Regions from separate parts of the Peribacillus simplex NBRC 15720 genome, predicted to be linked through region 1. Evidence: predicted binding sites of a transcription regulator. Region 1 holds the regulator's gene; the other holds the start of a gene.

Region 1 (7,718 bases):
AAACGATGAGTGCTAAGTGTTAGAGGGTTTCCGCCCTTTAGTGCTGCAGCTAACGCATTAAGCACTCCGCCTGGGGAGTACGGCCGCAAGGCTGAAACTCAAAGGAATTGACGGGGGCCCGCACAAGCGGTGGAGCATGTGGTTTAATTCGAAGCAACGCGAAGAACCTTACCAGGTCTTGACATCCTCTGACAACCCTAGAGATAGGGCTTTCCCCTTCGGGGGACAGAGTGACAGGTGGTGCATGGTTGTCGTCAGCTCGTGTCGTGAGATGTTGGGTTAAGTCCCGCAACGAGCGCAACCCTTGATCTTAGTTGCCAGCATTCAGTTGGGCACTCTAAGGTGACTGCCGGTGACAAACCGGAGGAAGGTGGGGATGACGTCAAATCATCATGCCCCTTATGACCTGGGCTACACACGTGCTACAATGGATGGTACAAAGGGCTGCAAACCTGCGAAGGTAAGCGAATCCCATAAAGCCATTCTCAGTTCGGATTGTAGGCTGCAACTCGCCTACATGAAGCCGGAATCGCTAGTAATCGCGGATCAGCATGCCGCGGTGAATACGTTCCCGGGCCTTGTACACACCGCCCGTCACACCACGAGAGTTTGTAACACCCGAAGTCGGTGAGGTAACCTTTATGGAGCCAGCCGCCTAAGGTGGGACAGATGATTGGGGTGAAGTCGTAACAAGGTAGCCGTATCGGAAGGTGCGGCTGGATCACCTCCTTTCTAAGGATAATTACGAGAGCGCTTTTGTTTTGTTCAGTTTTGAATGAGTAATTCATTCAGATAGGAAAGACAACATCACGATGTGATGGATTCTTTCTGCTTTGTTCCTTGAAAACTAGATAATAGATAGAAGGCAATTAATTTTTTTCAAAGCATCTGTAAGATCTTTTTTAACGGTTAAGTTAGAAAGGGCGCACGGTGGATGCCTTGGCACTAGGAGCCGATGAAGGACGGGACTAACACCGATATGCTTCGGGGAGCTGTAAGTAAGCTTTGATCCGGAGATTTCCGAATGGGGAAACCCACTGTTCGTAATGGAACAGTATCTTTACCTGAATACATAGGGTACTGAAGGCAGACCCGGGGAACTGAAACATCTAAGTACCCGGAGGAAGAGAAAGCAAATGCGATTTCCTGAGTAGCGGCGAGCGAAACGGAATTAGCCCAAACCAAGAGGCTTGCCTCTTGGGGTTGTAGGACACTCAACATGGAGTTACAAAGGAACGGGGTAAATGAAGTGATCTGGAAAGGTCCGTCAAAGAAGGTAAAAACCCTGTAGTTGAAACTTCGTTCCCTCCTGAGTGGATCCTGAGTACGGCGGGACACGAGAAATCCCGTCGGAAGCAGGGAGGACCATCTCCCAAGGCTAAATACTCCCTAGTGACCGATAGTGAACCAGTACCGTGAGGGAAAGGTGAAAAGCACCCCGGAAGGGGAGTGAAATAGATCCTGAAACCGTGTGCCTACAAGTAGTCAAAGCCCGTTAATGGGTAATGGCGTGCCTTTTGTAGAATGAACCGGCGAGTTACGATTTCATGCGAGGTTAAGTTGATAAGACGGAGCCGCAGCGAAAGCGAGTCTGAATAGGGCGAATGAGTATGAGGTCGTAGACCCGAAACCAGGTGATCTACCCATGTCCAGGGTGAAGTTCAGGTAACACTGAATGGAGGCCCGAACCCACGCACGTTGAAAAGTGCGGGGATGAGGTGTGGGTAGCGGAGAAATTCCAATCGAACCTGGAGATAGCTGGTTCTCTCCGAAATAGCTTTAGGGCTAGCCTCAAGATGAGAGTATTGGAGGTAGAGCACTGATTGGACTAGGGGCCCCCAACGGGTTACCGAATTCAGTCAAACTCCGAATGCCAAATACTTATTCTTGGGAGTCAGACTGCGAGTGATAAGATCCGTAGTCGAAAGGGAAACAGCCCAGACCACCAGCTAAGGTCCCAAAGTATACGTTAAGTGGAAAAGGATGTGGAGTTGCTTAGACAACCAGGATGTTGGCTCAGAAGCAGCCACCATTTAAAGAGTGCGTAATAGCTCACTGGTCGAGTGACTCCGCGCCGAAAATGTACCGGGGCTAAACGTATCACCGAAGCTGTGGATTGACACCGTATGGTGTCGATGGTAGGAGAGCGTTCTAAGGGCGTTGAAGTCAGACCGGAAGGACTGGTGGAGCGCTTAGAAGTGAGAATGCCGGTATGAGTAGCGAAAGAAGGGTGAGAATCCCTTCCACCGAATGCCTAAGGTTTCCTGAGGAAGGCTCGTCCGCTCAGGGTTAGTCGGGACCTAAGCCGAGGCCGAAAGGCGTAGGCGATGGACAACAGGTTGATATTCCTGTACCACCTATACATCGTTTGAACGATGGGGGGACGCAGAAGGATAGGGTAAGCGCGCTGTTGGATATGCGCGTCCAAGCAGTTAGGCCGGAAACGAGGCAAATCCCGTTTCCATTAAGGCGGAGCTGTGATGGCGAGGGAAATATAGTACCGAAGTTCCTGATTCCACGCTGCCAAGAAAAGCCTCTAGTGAGATGTAAGGTGCCCGTACCGCAAACCGACACAGGTAGGCGAGGAGAGAATCCTAAGGTGTGCGAGAGAACTCTCGTTAAGGAACTCGGCAAAATGACCCCGTAACTTCGGGAGAAGGGGTGCTTTTTAGGGTGAATAGCCCAGAAAAGCCGCAGTGAATAGGCCCAGGCGACTGTTTAGCAAAAACACAGGTCTCTGCGAAGCCGCAAGGCGAAGTATAGGGGCTGACACCTGCCCGGTGCTGGAAGGTTAAGGGGAGAGGTTAGCGCAAGCGAAGCTTTGAACCGAAGCCCCAGTAAACGGCGGCCGTAACTATAACGGTCCTAAGGTAGCGAAATTCCTTGTCGGGTAAGTTCCGACCCGCACGAAAGGTGTAACGATCTGGGCACTGTCTCAACGAGAGACTCGGTGAAATTATAGTACCTGTGAAGATGCAGGTTACCCGCGACAGGACGGAAAGACCCCGTGGAGCTTTACTGCAGCCTGATATTGAATTTTGGTACAGCTTGTACAGGATAGGTAGGAGCCTGAGAAGCCGGAGCGCTAGCTTCGGTGGAGGCGTTGGTGGGATACTACCCTGGCTGTATTGAAATTCTAACCCGCGCCCCTTATCGGGGTGGGAGACAGTGTCAGGTGGGCAGTTTGACTGGGGCGGTCGCCTCCTAAAGAGTAACGGAGGCGCCCAAAGGTTCCCTCAGAATGGTTGGAAATCATTCGTAGAGTGTAAAGGCACAAGGGAGCTTGACTGCGAGACCTACAAGTCGAGCAGGGACGAAAGTCGGGCTTAGTGATCCGGTGGTTCCGCATGGAAGGGCCATCGCTCAACGGATAAAAGCTACCCCGGGGATAACAGGCTTATCTCCCCCAAGAGTCCACATCGACGGGGAGGTTTGGCACCTCGATGTCGGCTCATCGCATCCTGGGGCTGTAGTCGGTCCCAAGGGTTGGGCTGTTCGCCCATTAAAGCGGTACGCGAGCTGGGTTCAGAACGTCGTGAGACAGTTCGGTCCCTATCCGTCGCGGGCGCAGGAAATTTGAGAGGAGCTGTCCTTAGTACGAGAGGACCGGGATGGACGCACCGCTGGTGTACCAGTTGTCTTGCCAAAGGCATAGCTGGGTAGCTACGTGCGGACGGGATAAGTGCTGAAAGCATCTAAGCATGAAGCCCCCCTCAAGATGAGATTTCCCATGGCGCAAGCTAGTAAGATCCCTGAAAGATGATCAGGTTGATAGGTCAGAGGTGGAAGCGTGGCGACATGTGGAGCTGACTGATACTAATAGATCGAGGACTTAACCAACGCTTTTTAAAAAATGAAATACCTTCTTATTATCTAGTTTTGAAGGAACAACGTTCCTTTCATGTTTGGTGGCGATAGCGAAGAGGTCACACCCGTTCCCATTCCGAACACGGCAGTTAAGCTCTTCAGCGCCGATGGTAGTTGGGGGTTTCCCCCTGTGAGAGTAGGACGCCGCCAAGCCATTTCAAAGATCAGCCATTCTGGCTGGTCTTTTTTGATGTTCGTAATTAAAAAAGGTTTTATAATTCAAGGGACAGCATAGGGCTGGCCTTATTTGAATTGGTTACAATATCATGAGGGGGAATGGGGCAAAATTCAAGTGGTGAAACCTTAAGGAGAAGAAAAAATATCAGGTTTTGCATTTATCGTTTTAGGGTATTTATGTAAGATATTTCAACTTTAATGTTCAATGAGGTATGTAATTACATATAATTTGGAGAAAATGGATAATACAGAAAGAAAGTGCGTTTAAGTTGCAAAATGGATTATTCCTTGTATAATAATAGTCAAATATAGTCAAAGTCAGAATGGAGGAGGCTGAGTGAGAAACATATCTGATGTTATCGAAACTTATTTGAAGCAAGTACTTGAAATAAGTCAAAAAGATATCTTAGAGATTAAAAGAAGTGAAATAGCAGATAAATTTCAGTGTGTGCCTTCTCAAATCAATTACGTAATCAATACCAGGTTTACCATCGAGAGAGGTTATGTTGTAGAGAGTAAGCGTGGAGGCGGCGGTTATATACGCATCATGAAAGTCGAATCACAGGATTCCGTGCAACTTATCAACCAATTATTATCGCTTATTGGTTCCAGGGTAACTCAATCGATGGCTGAAGGAGTAATTTCAAGGCTGATGAATGAAGACGTCATTAATGAAAGAGAAGCAAAGATTATGATGAGCGTCATAGATAGATCGGTGATTTATATCGACCTACCTGACCGCGATGAGCTTAGGGCAAGAATTTTAACTGCGATGCTTACGACTTTAAAATATAAATGAAACTGGCAGAGGTGATGAACGTTGATTTGCCAAGAATGTCATCAAAGGCCTGCTACCCTGCACTTCACCAAAATCATCAATGGAATAAAGACTGAAGTCATGATTTGTGAGAAATGTGCTCAGGAAAAAGGTGAAATGTTCATGGATGCAGGTGGACCTGGTTTTTCAATAAATAATTTATTAGCAGGATTGTTGAATATGGAGTCGAATATTCAACAGACAAAGGCAAATGCATTTCCCAAAACGGAAGAGAGGCGTTGCCCGCATTGTCATCGATCTTATAAAGAATTTGTCCATATTGGTAAGTTTGGCTGTGCCGAATGTTATAAGACGTTCAATGAACAGTTAAATCCCATTTTAAAGAGGGTTCATAGCGGCAATACAGCACATATAGGGAAAATTCCAAAAAGGATTGGTGGCACCATATATCTTCGAAAGCAAATTTTGGATTTGAAAGAAGTTTTAAAGGTCCACATTGATCAAGAGGAGTTTGAGAAAGCGGCAGAGGTAAGAGATAAGGTTCGTTCCCTTGAAAAAAGGTATGAAGCACAAGAGGGAGGCGAGGAATTATGAGCTTGGAAAAGTTTGTAGAAAACGCCTTGAGTTCCTGGATGAGTGCCGAAGGGCCGGAAATCGATATTGTATTGAGTTCGCGGATTCGGCTGGCTAGGAATTTCAAAGACTTTACCTTCCCAACCTCCTTTTCTAACGAAGAAGCTAAAAAAATCATTGAATTGGTCAAAAAAAGAATCGAAGAGGAAGTAACTCCAGAGATTGGAAAACTGGAACTTTTAGAGATTGACCAATTGCAGCCACTGGAAAAGCGCGTTCTTGTTGAAAAACATTTAATCAGTCCTCATTTAGTTGAAGACTCAGCGAAAAGCGCATGTCTCCTTTCAGAAAATGAAGAAATAAGTATCATGATAAACGAGGAGGATCATCTCCGTATTCAATGTTTAATGTCGGGGTTGCAGCTAAAGGAAACCTTAAAGATTGCAAATGTTCTTGACGATTGGATTGAAGAATCCATAGACTATGCATATGATGAAGAAAGAGGTTACCTAACTAGTTGTCCGACTAATGTGGGAACAGGATTAAGGGCTTCAGTCATGATGCATCTTCCGGGCCTGGTCCTTACACAACAGATGAATAATATCATACCGGCTATCAACCAATTGGGGTTGGTGGTTCGAGGGATTTATGGAGAGGGCAGTCAAGCGTTAGGAAATATTTTTCAAATCTCTAATCAAATTACTCTTGGAAAGTCGGAAAGGGATATCGTTGAAGATTTAACAAGTGTAGTGCAACAAATCATAGCTCAGGAACGGTCAGCGAGGGATGCATTAGCAAGGACTTCCCACATACAATTAGAAGATAGAATTTTCCGTTCATATGGGATTTTGTCCAATGCTCGAATCATCGAGACCAAGGAAGCTGCTACTTGTATCTCCGATGTTAGGTTAGGGATAGATCTTGGGTATATAAAAAATATATCTAAAAGCATTCTAAATGAGTTGATGATTTTGACGCAGTCGGGATTTTTACAAAAGTACGCAGGTGGCCCTTTAAGACCCCATGAAAGGGATATCCGTAGAGCAGCACTCATCCGGGAACGCTTGAATTTCACGGAACATTCCTCCTCATAGAGGTCATTGACCTCTTTAGGGAGTATTAAATTTCATGTAATAGATATGGAGCAAGAAGAAGCTTCTGCCATTACTTAGAGAATTGCCAGCAACTTTATTCAAAACGAAAATTCTTAAGGAGGAATTCCCTATGATGTTTGGTCGTTTTACTGAAAGAGCCCAGAAAGTATTAGCATTAGCCCAAGAAGAGGCAATCCGTTTAGGTCATAATAATATTGGTACGGAACATATTTTACTGGGCCTGGTCCGAGAAGGTGATGGTATTGCAGCCAAAGCGTTATATGCTCTTGGATTGGGCCCGGAAAAGATTCAGAAAGAAGTGGAAAATTTAATCGGCCGTGGACAGGATACGGCTCAAACGATACATTATACCCCAAGAGCCAAGAAAGTGATTGAGCTTTCCATGGATGAGGCAAGAAAATTAGGTCACTCATATGTTGGGACAGAGCATGTTCTTCTAGGTCTTATACGAGAAGGGGAAGGTGTAGCTGCCCGCGTATTGAATAATCTGGGAGTAAGTTTAAATAAAGCTCGACAACAAGTATTACAACTCTTGGGCAGCAATGAATCAGGTGGTCATCAAGGTTCAGCCGCTTCAAATGCAAGCACGCCGACACTGGATGGCCTAGCCCGTGATTTAACGGCGATTGCCAGGGAAGGAAGCTTGGATCCCGTTATCGGAAGAGGTAAGGAAATACAGCGTGTCATTGAGGTATTAAGCCGTCGTACGAAAAATAACCCCGTATTAATCGGTGAACCTGGGGTAGGTAAAACAGCCATTGCTGAAGGGCTTGCCCAACAGATTATCAATAATGAGGTACCTGAAATTTTACGTGATAAACGCGTAATGACACTTGATATGGGTACTGTAGTGGCTGGTACTAAATACCGTGGTGAATTTGAGGACCGATTGAAGAAAGTTATGGATGAAATACGTCAGGCGGGTAATATCATCTTATTCATCGATGAATTGCATACATTGATTGGTGCAGGTGGTGCAGAAGGTGCCATTGATGCCTCCAATATCCTTAAACCATCATTGGCACGTGGTGAATTACAATGTATCGGTGCTACAACTTTAGATGAGTACCGTAAGTATATTGAAAAGGATGCTGCGCTTGAACGTCGTTTCCAGCCAATCCAAGTCGATGAGCCGACTATTTTGGAATCCATCCAAATTCTCAAGGGGTTGCGTGACCGTTATGAGGCACATCACCGCGTATCGATTA
Region 2 (7,718 bases), 450 kb from region 1:
ACTTTCTTACCGATTGGATCCAGGTTAATTTTCATATATAAAAAAGATTGCTATACATGGGGGCGGAGAAACTATGAGTACAGGGCAGATGAGTGAAACGCAATTGGTCATCATTACCGGAATGTCCGGAGCAGGTAAGACAGTGGCGGTTCAAAGTTTTGAAGACCTCGGCTTTTTTTGCGTCGATAATTTGCCGCCCACGCTATTGCCAAAGTTTTTGGAGTTAATGAAGGACTCCGGGAATAAGATGAATAAAGTGGCCCTTGTCATGGATTTGAGGGGAAGGGAGTTTTTTGATTCCTTATTTCTTGCACTGGATAATTTAACGGATACAGCTGCAGTATCACCAAGAATCCTTTTTCTTGAAGCTGATGATGAATCCTTGGTCCGCAGATATAAGGAAACGCGAAGGACCCATCCGCTTGCTCCATTAGGCCGGCCATTGGAAGGCATTAAAATGGAACGGGAACTTTTGGACGAATTGAAGGGAAGGGCTCAGTTGATCTTTAATACTTCCCAACTGAAACCGCGCGAATTGAGGGAGAAAATCGCTTCGGAATTTTCTGCCGATAAAAGTGTAGGTTTTACAGTCAATGTCATGTCCTTCGGGTTCAAGCATGGCCTGCCCATAGATGCCGACCTTGTGTTTGATGTGCGTTTCCTGCCAAATCCATATTATATTGACCATATGAGGCCAAGGACTGGCTTGGAACAGGAAGTGTCGAGTTACGTTTTAAAATGGAGTGAGACGCAAAAGTTTTTGGAAAAAGTGACCGATCTGCTTGCCTTCATGCTTCCATATTATAAACGTGAAGGAAAAGCACAGCTTGTTGTTGCGATAGGGTGTACAGGCGGGCAGCACCGATCTGTAGCATTGACGGAGTATATTTCAAACCACTTCAAAAAGGATTACAGGGTTCAAGTATCACATCGCGATATCGATAAAAGTAAGGGGAAAGCAGATGTTAGTAAAAAAGAAACAACCTAAGGTTGTGATCATTGGAGGGGGAACCGGCCTTCCCGTTTTGTTGAGAGGGTTAAAGAAGCATCCGGTGGATATAACGGCAATCGTAACGGTAGCTGATGATGGTGGAAGTTCAGGCCGCCTTCGCGAGGATATGGATATTCCCGCTCCGGGTGATATTCGTAACGTGCTGGCTGCGTTATCGGATGTAGAGCCCCTTGTTGAACAAATGTTTCAACATCGCTTTCAGAGTAAAAATGAGTTGTCCGGGCATTCGCTGGGGAATTTGATACTCGCGGCAATGACCTCGTTGACCGGGGATTTCGTCCATGCGATCCAGGAAATGAGTAAATTTCTTAATGTCCGCGGTAAAGTGCTTCCAGCTGCCAACCAAAGTGTGGTTCTCCATGCGGAGATGGATGACGGAACGATTGTTACAGGAGAATCCAAGATCCCCTTCTCAGGAAAGAAAATAAAAAAAGTATTTCTGTCTCCTCATCATATAAAGCCGCTTAGTGAAACTCTCCAGGAAATCAAGCAGGCTGATCTTATTGTCATAGGTCCAGGAAGCCTATATACTAGCATTCTGCCTAACTTACTTGTCCCTGGTTTAGGAGAAGAGGTTGGCCGTTCCAAGGCTAAGAAGGTGTACATTTGCAATTTGATGACACAAGCCGGCGAGACGCTTGATTATAGCGCGAGCGATCATATAAAAGCGATATATGACCATATGGGAAATGCATATATTGACAGGATACTTGTTAATAATGAGGAAATACCAACCGAGATTCAGCAACGCTATCAAGCTGAATATGCCAAACCGGTCATGTATGATGTGGAAAGTTTAAAACAGATGGGGCTTGAAATCATACAAGAACGCATTTTCAGCTTTGAAGGGAATGTAATACGCCATGACACAAAAAAAGTGGCGGATTTGCTTTATAATATGCTTGTAAATGAAACAAAAAGCCACATAGTTCCGTAGATATAAGCGGGGACGGTTTTTTGATTGATAAAAATAGATTACCTGCGTTCGATTGGGGGTGAAATGGATGTCTTTTGCTTCAGAAACGAAAAAAGAACTTACTACATTAGAGGGAAAGGATTGCTGCGGTAAAGCGGAATTATGTGCGCTTATCCGGATGAACGGATCCCTTTCATTTTCTAATCGGAAGCTTGTTGTGGATATTCAAACTGAGAATGCTGCGATTGCCAGAAGGATTTATACGCTGCTGAAAAAGAGTTATGAGGTCCAGGTCGAGCTGTTGGTCCGTAAAAAGATGAAGCTTAAAAAGAATAATGTATATATTGTCAGGATGTCATCCGGAGGGCAGCGGGTTTTAACCGATTTGGAAATTTTAGGCGATGGCTTTGAAATTCTCCATGATATATCCGATACTATTGTTGGGAAGAAATGCTGTAAGCGTTCATACCTAAGAGGTGCATTTCTTGCGGGGGGTTCGGTAAATAATCCGGAAACGTCTTCCTATCACCTTGAGATTTTCTCACTTTATAAAGAGCACAATGATGCCCTTTGTGAGCTAATGAATAAGTTTGACTTGAAGGCCAAGACGCTTGAACGCAAGAAAGGGTACATCATTTATTTGAAAGAAGCCGAAAAGATTGCCGAGTTTTTAAGTATAGTTGGCGCCCATTCAGCTTTATTAAGGTTCGAGGATGTACGGATTGTCCGTGATATGCGTAATTCAGTGAATCGGCTTGTGAATTGTGAAACAGCCAATTTGAACAAAACAATCGGGGCCTCATTGCGCCAGGTTGAAAATATCCATTATATCGAGGATACGGTAGGGCTAAGCATTTTACCGGATAAGCTTCGGGAAATTGCGGAGCTTAGGATAGCATTTCAGGATATAACCTTAAAGGAACTTGGGGAAATGGTATCCGGGGGAACCATCAGTAAGTCCGGGATTAATCACCGATTACGAAAGATTGATGAAATAGCTGACAGGCTCCGTGGGGGAGAGGCTATTGCTGCGAAAAAATAAAGCTAACAGGGGAGATCAAGATGGTGGAAAAACAAGTTGAGGTAAAATTGAAAACGGGTTTGCAAGCGCGGCCGGCAGCTCTTTTTGTACAAGAAGCTAACCGCTTTCATTCAGATGTTTTTCTTGAAAAAGAAGGAAAGAAAGTGAATGCAAAAAGTATAATGGGGTTAATGAGCCTTGCCATCAGTTCTGGCGTGTCTGTGAAGTTAATTGTCGAAGGACGCGATGAAAAAGAAGCGTTAGAGGCATTGGAAGAGTTCGTTCAGCAAGAGGGTTAAAAGAAAAGGATGCCTAAAAGTGCATCCTTTTCTTTTATGATGTAAAAAAAGCTCCGGAAGTCGCTTAAGGCGATCTCCGGAGCCTTTTGTTGCATGATTATTTAGAGTCTTTTTTATCATCAAGGATGCTGCGCGTGATGACTTTGTCAATCAAGCCATATTCAAGAGCTCTTTCGGAAGTCATGAAGTTATCACGCTCCGTATCTCTTTGAAGGACTTCAATAGGTTGACCAGTACGTTCTGCCAATATTTGATTCAGTTTATCTTTCAAGTGAAGGATACGGCGGGCAGCAATTTCAATTTCAGTAGCTTGACCTTGAGCTCCTCCAAGTGGTTGGTGAATCATGACTTCACTGTTTGGCAACGCATAACGTTTGCCTTTTTCGCCAGCGGCCAATAGGAAAGCACCCATGGAAGCGGCCATACCGATGCATACTGTGGATACATTAGGTTTGATATATTGCATAGTATCGTAAATGGCCATACCGGAAGTGATGCTTCCACCAGGGCTGTTGATGTATAGAGTGATATCTTTTTCAGGATTTTCCGCTTCTAAAAATAGTAATTGAGCAACAATGGAGTTGGAAACATTATCGTCAATTGCACTTCCTAGCATAATGATCCGGTCTTTTAATAAACGGGAGTAAATATCGTAGGCACGCTCCCCACGACTTGTTTGTTCGATAACTGTAGGAATTAAATTCATGTTCATTTCCTCCTTCGATTAAGAGAATCATTTAAATTCTTTATGTATGTATGATACACTTTTTGGTCAATTTAGGTCAAACAAAACAAACCCTATAATGGATAATTTGTTCGACAATTTTCTGGCTAAGGCTCCTTCCTGATAGATTACTTTATATATTATGCCGCACAGGGATGAATTTCCACATTACCCATAATACCCAAAAGAAGAAGTTTTAAACCTGATAACCCTTGCAAAGGAGGGGATTCTATCATATAATGAAGTCTGTTGAAAAAATATTTTCTATTACGCCCTCGTAGTGCAACGGATAGAACGCAAGCCTCCGAAGCTTGAAATGCAGGTTCGATTCCTGCCGAGGGCATTACTAATCTTCTGCTTAATAAAGTGGGGGATTTTTTATTGGTCAATTTTAAGAGTGGTCCTAAGATTTTTGGTGAATTTACTCGTTTTCCGTAATATTTCATCGAATCCTGGAATGTCAGTCCTGTCGTGAAAATATTCGCCCACTCTATTGAAAAATGGTTATTTTTCAATAAAAGTAGTTGTTAAATTTGCATTTCTAACATATAGTATTTAAAAACAAATAAACTATTCAGAAAAAAACGTAAGCGTTTTCATGGGTTTTTGTGTAGAATTTTCTCCTGATAATGTAAAATGGAGTGGGGGAGGGATGAATCGATGAGTATGAATATGAAAGCAGGACTTTTTCAACAGCAAACATTAAAGATGGCAATGACCCAAGAGCTTATGCAAGCTATTACATTGCTGCAATACTCCTCGCAGGAGCTATCGGCTTTTTTAGAAAATAAAATGGTGGAGAATCCATTACTGTCCATAGATCAGCCAACATCTGCTTTATTTCAGCCAACTTTTGACCGGAAAAAGGGTAAACGGACCCTTAAGAATACGTATGATGCCAACTATTGGATTGAACAGATCAGTGAAGATACAATATCGCTTGAACAGCATATCATGTCCCAGGTTAATCACCAGCAGTTTTCCGGTGAGCAACAGAAGGCAATGCTGCTATTAATTCATAACCTTGATGAAAACGGTTACTTGAGGACGCAGCTGGATGATATATGTATCTCAGGTTTATCTCCGGTCGTTTTGGAAGAAAGCCTCACAATTTTACAGCAACTCGAGCCGCATGGAATTGGAGCGAGAAATCTTCAAGAGTGCCTTTTGCTTCAGGTGAAAGCAGAAGGGGTGAATCTGCTGGCAGAATCGATCATAGAAAACCATTTCCTCGGTTTTGCTGAAAAGCGCTGGAAAGACTTAAGTAAGAAAATCGGTGTTACAATGAAGGAGATACAAGAAGTATTTGATTATGTCCAGACGTTGAACCCGCGTCCGGCTTCACTCTTTTTTCAGGAAAAACCTTCTTATATAGTGCCGGATGTGGTCGTGGAAGCTCGGGATGGCATGCTGCTTGTCGGGAATTATGATGGTAACACTCCCAATCTTAATGTGGATAAAGGGTATTTAAACCGAATGAAGAGCCATAAGGATCAGGGTGTTCAACGGTTTATCCAGGATAAGTGGCAGGAATACCAATGGATCTCCAGAGGGATTCAACAGAGGAAGGAAACTATATTGAAGGTCATTCAGTGCATCGTCGATAAACAGCCGGCGTGCTTTCATCATGGCCTGAACTATTTGAAGCCGATGACGATGAAAGAAGTCGCTGACGAACTTGGTATACATGAGTCCACAGTAAGCCGGGCGGTTAAAGGGAAATACGTGCAGACACCATTTGGCACGATAGAGATGCGGGTGTTTTTCACTACTTCTTTACAGTCAGTTGGCCTTGATGAGGATATGTCGGGCATGCAAGCAAAAAAGAGCCTACAGGCAGCCATCAATGGGGAAAATAAACAAAAGCCGCTTTCGGATCAAGACCTGGCAGAACGGTTGAAAGAGGAGCATGGAATTATCCTTGCCCGCCGAACCGTTGCGAAATACCGTGAACAATTAGGGATCCCTTCTTCATCTAAACGAAAAAGATATGATTGAAAAGGATGAGTGGTTTGGAATCAAATGCATTTGTTTTATATAGTAGGGATAAATGCCCGTTATGTGATAAAGCCAAGCTGGTACTAGAAGAAGTGAAAGAGGAGTCAGGCATAGGCTATAAGGAAATCGATATCCATACAGATGATGATTTGCTTGAGAAATTCGGGCTGATGATTCCTGTAGTAGAATGGAAAGATGAAATCGTTCAATTCGGAAATGTTGATAAATCAGCTCTAAATCAGCTTTTGGAAAAATAATTTTTCAAATCATTTGAAGAAACATTCCGTTCCTGCTAGAATAAAATATGTAGCAGGAATATTTTTTTGTTTTAAGTGGGACAGAAAATGACTACGCGGGACATTAAATGTCCAACTTAACTTTTTAGGAGTTTTAACTATGCGTACATTACTTGAGGTACAAAGAAAATTATTACCAGATTTCCTTATGGTTATGCAAAAAAGATATGATATCCTGCGTTATATCAAAATGATGCAGCCGGTTGGAAGGCGCAGTCTGTCCGTGAGCCTTAATTTGACAGAGCGGACGCTTAGAGGTGAGGTTGATTTTCTGAAAAGTCAGAACCTGGTTAACATATTCAGCTCTGGCATGACGCTGACTGATGAAGGGATTGAAATCCTGGATAAGTTAGAAGGAATAATGCGTGAAGTAATGGGTATAGACATAATGGAACGGCAATTGCAGGATTTGTTACAAGTGGATGAAGTCATTATTGTCTCAGGAAATTGTGATGAGACCCCATGGGTGAAAAAAGAATTGGGTAAAGCTTGTGCAAACCGTATGAAACGAGAATGGAACTCAAAGAATATCATTGCGGTTACTGGCGGATCCACAATGGCCGAAGTGGCTGATTCGTTGTCACCTGATGAAGCGTCGAAGAAATTGACATTTGTCCCGGCCCGCGGGGGAATTGGTGAAGCAGTACAGAATCAGGCCAATACCATTGTCGAAAAAATGGCACAGAAGGCACAAGCCTCATACAGAGTGTTATATGTACCCGATCAATTAAGCGGTGAGGTTTATGCTTCATTTCAGAAGGAACCTGCAATTAAAGAAGTGATTTCCCAAATCAAATCTGCCGATATGATCATTCATGGAATCGGTGATGCCATGGCGATGGCTGAGAGAAGAAATTCTTCGCCAGAAATGTTAAAGAAGCTGTTAGATGGAAATGCTGTAGGAGAAGCATTCGGTTATTATTACGATGAAAACGGTAAAGTTGTTCATAAAGTTTTGACAGTCGGCATCCAGTTAGATGATCTTAGCCCTGAAAAGCGAGTGATAACTGTGGCAGGTGGTAAAACTAAAGCAAAGGCTATCCGTTCCTACATGAAAGGCGCACCTTCATCAACAGTGTTGATCACTGATGAAGCGGCGGCACAAGAGTTAATTCAGGGGAATTACACCCCTTAATATATTTGCGAACTTAAAAGGAGGAATTTTTCATGGCAGTAAAAGTTGGTATTAATGGTTTTGGACGTATTGGACGTAATGTATTTCGTGCAGCATTGAGTAATCCTGGGGTAGAGATTGTTGCTATTAACGACTTAACGGATGCTAATATGTTAGCGCACCTTCTTCAATACGATACAATTCATGGATCTCTTAATGAAAAAGTAACAGTTGATGGGGAGTACCTTGTTGTTGATGGTCATAAAGTCAAAGTATTGGCTGAACGTGATCCTGCACAATTAGCATGGGGTGAACTAGGAGTAGAAGTAGTTGTAGAA

The links. Region 1 encodes CtsR, which represses protease genes until heat stress. Its sites were predicted from a motif close to ATGGTCAATAAAGGTCAAACA; they were not measured.
Region 2: a site for CtsR is predicted at 4,017-4,037, ahead of clpP (ATP-dependent Clp endopeptidase proteolytic subunit ClpP). Genes of this name have one in related genera too.

What each region holds. Positions count from the first base shown of each region.
Region 1 is NZ_CP017704.1:2,471,530-2,479,247, reverse strand. It holds rRNA gene BS1321_RS11795 (16S ribosomal RNA) at 1-732, shown strand, start outside; rRNA gene BS1321_RS11790 (23S ribosomal RNA) at 908-3,840, shown strand; rRNA gene rrf (5S ribosomal RNA) at 3,905-4,020, shown strand; gene BS1321_RS11780 (CtsR family transcriptional regulator) at 4,382-4,843, shown strand; gene BS1321_RS11775 (protein-arginine kinase activator protein McsA) at 4,865-5,416, shown strand; gene BS1321_RS11770 (protein-arginine kinase McsB) at 5,413-6,489, shown strand; gene clpC (ATP-dependent protease ATP-binding subunit ClpC) at 6,620-7,718, shown strand, end outside.
Region 2 is NZ_CP017704.1:2,924,596-2,932,313, forward strand. It holds gene BS1321_RS13945 (NUDIX hydrolase) at 1-28, shown strand, start outside; gene rapZ (RNase adapter RapZ) at 74-988, shown strand; gene BS1321_RS13955 (gluconeogenesis factor YvcK family protein) at 963-1,949, shown strand; gene whiA (DNA-binding protein WhiA) at 2,017-2,970, shown strand; gene BS1321_RS13965 (HPr family phosphocarrier protein) at 2,991-3,248, shown strand; gene clpP (ATP-dependent Clp endopeptidase proteolytic subunit ClpP) at 3,346-3,954, opposite strand; tRNA gene BS1321_RS13975 (tRNA-Arg) at 4,244-4,315, shown strand; gene rpoN (RNA polymerase factor sigma-54) at 4,633-5,970, shown strand; gene BS1321_RS13985 (glutaredoxin family protein) at 5,985-6,227, shown strand; gene BS1321_RS13990 (sugar-binding transcriptional regulator) at 6,367-7,401, shown strand; gene gap (type I glyceraldehyde-3-phosphate dehydrogenase) at 7,434-7,718, shown strand, end outside.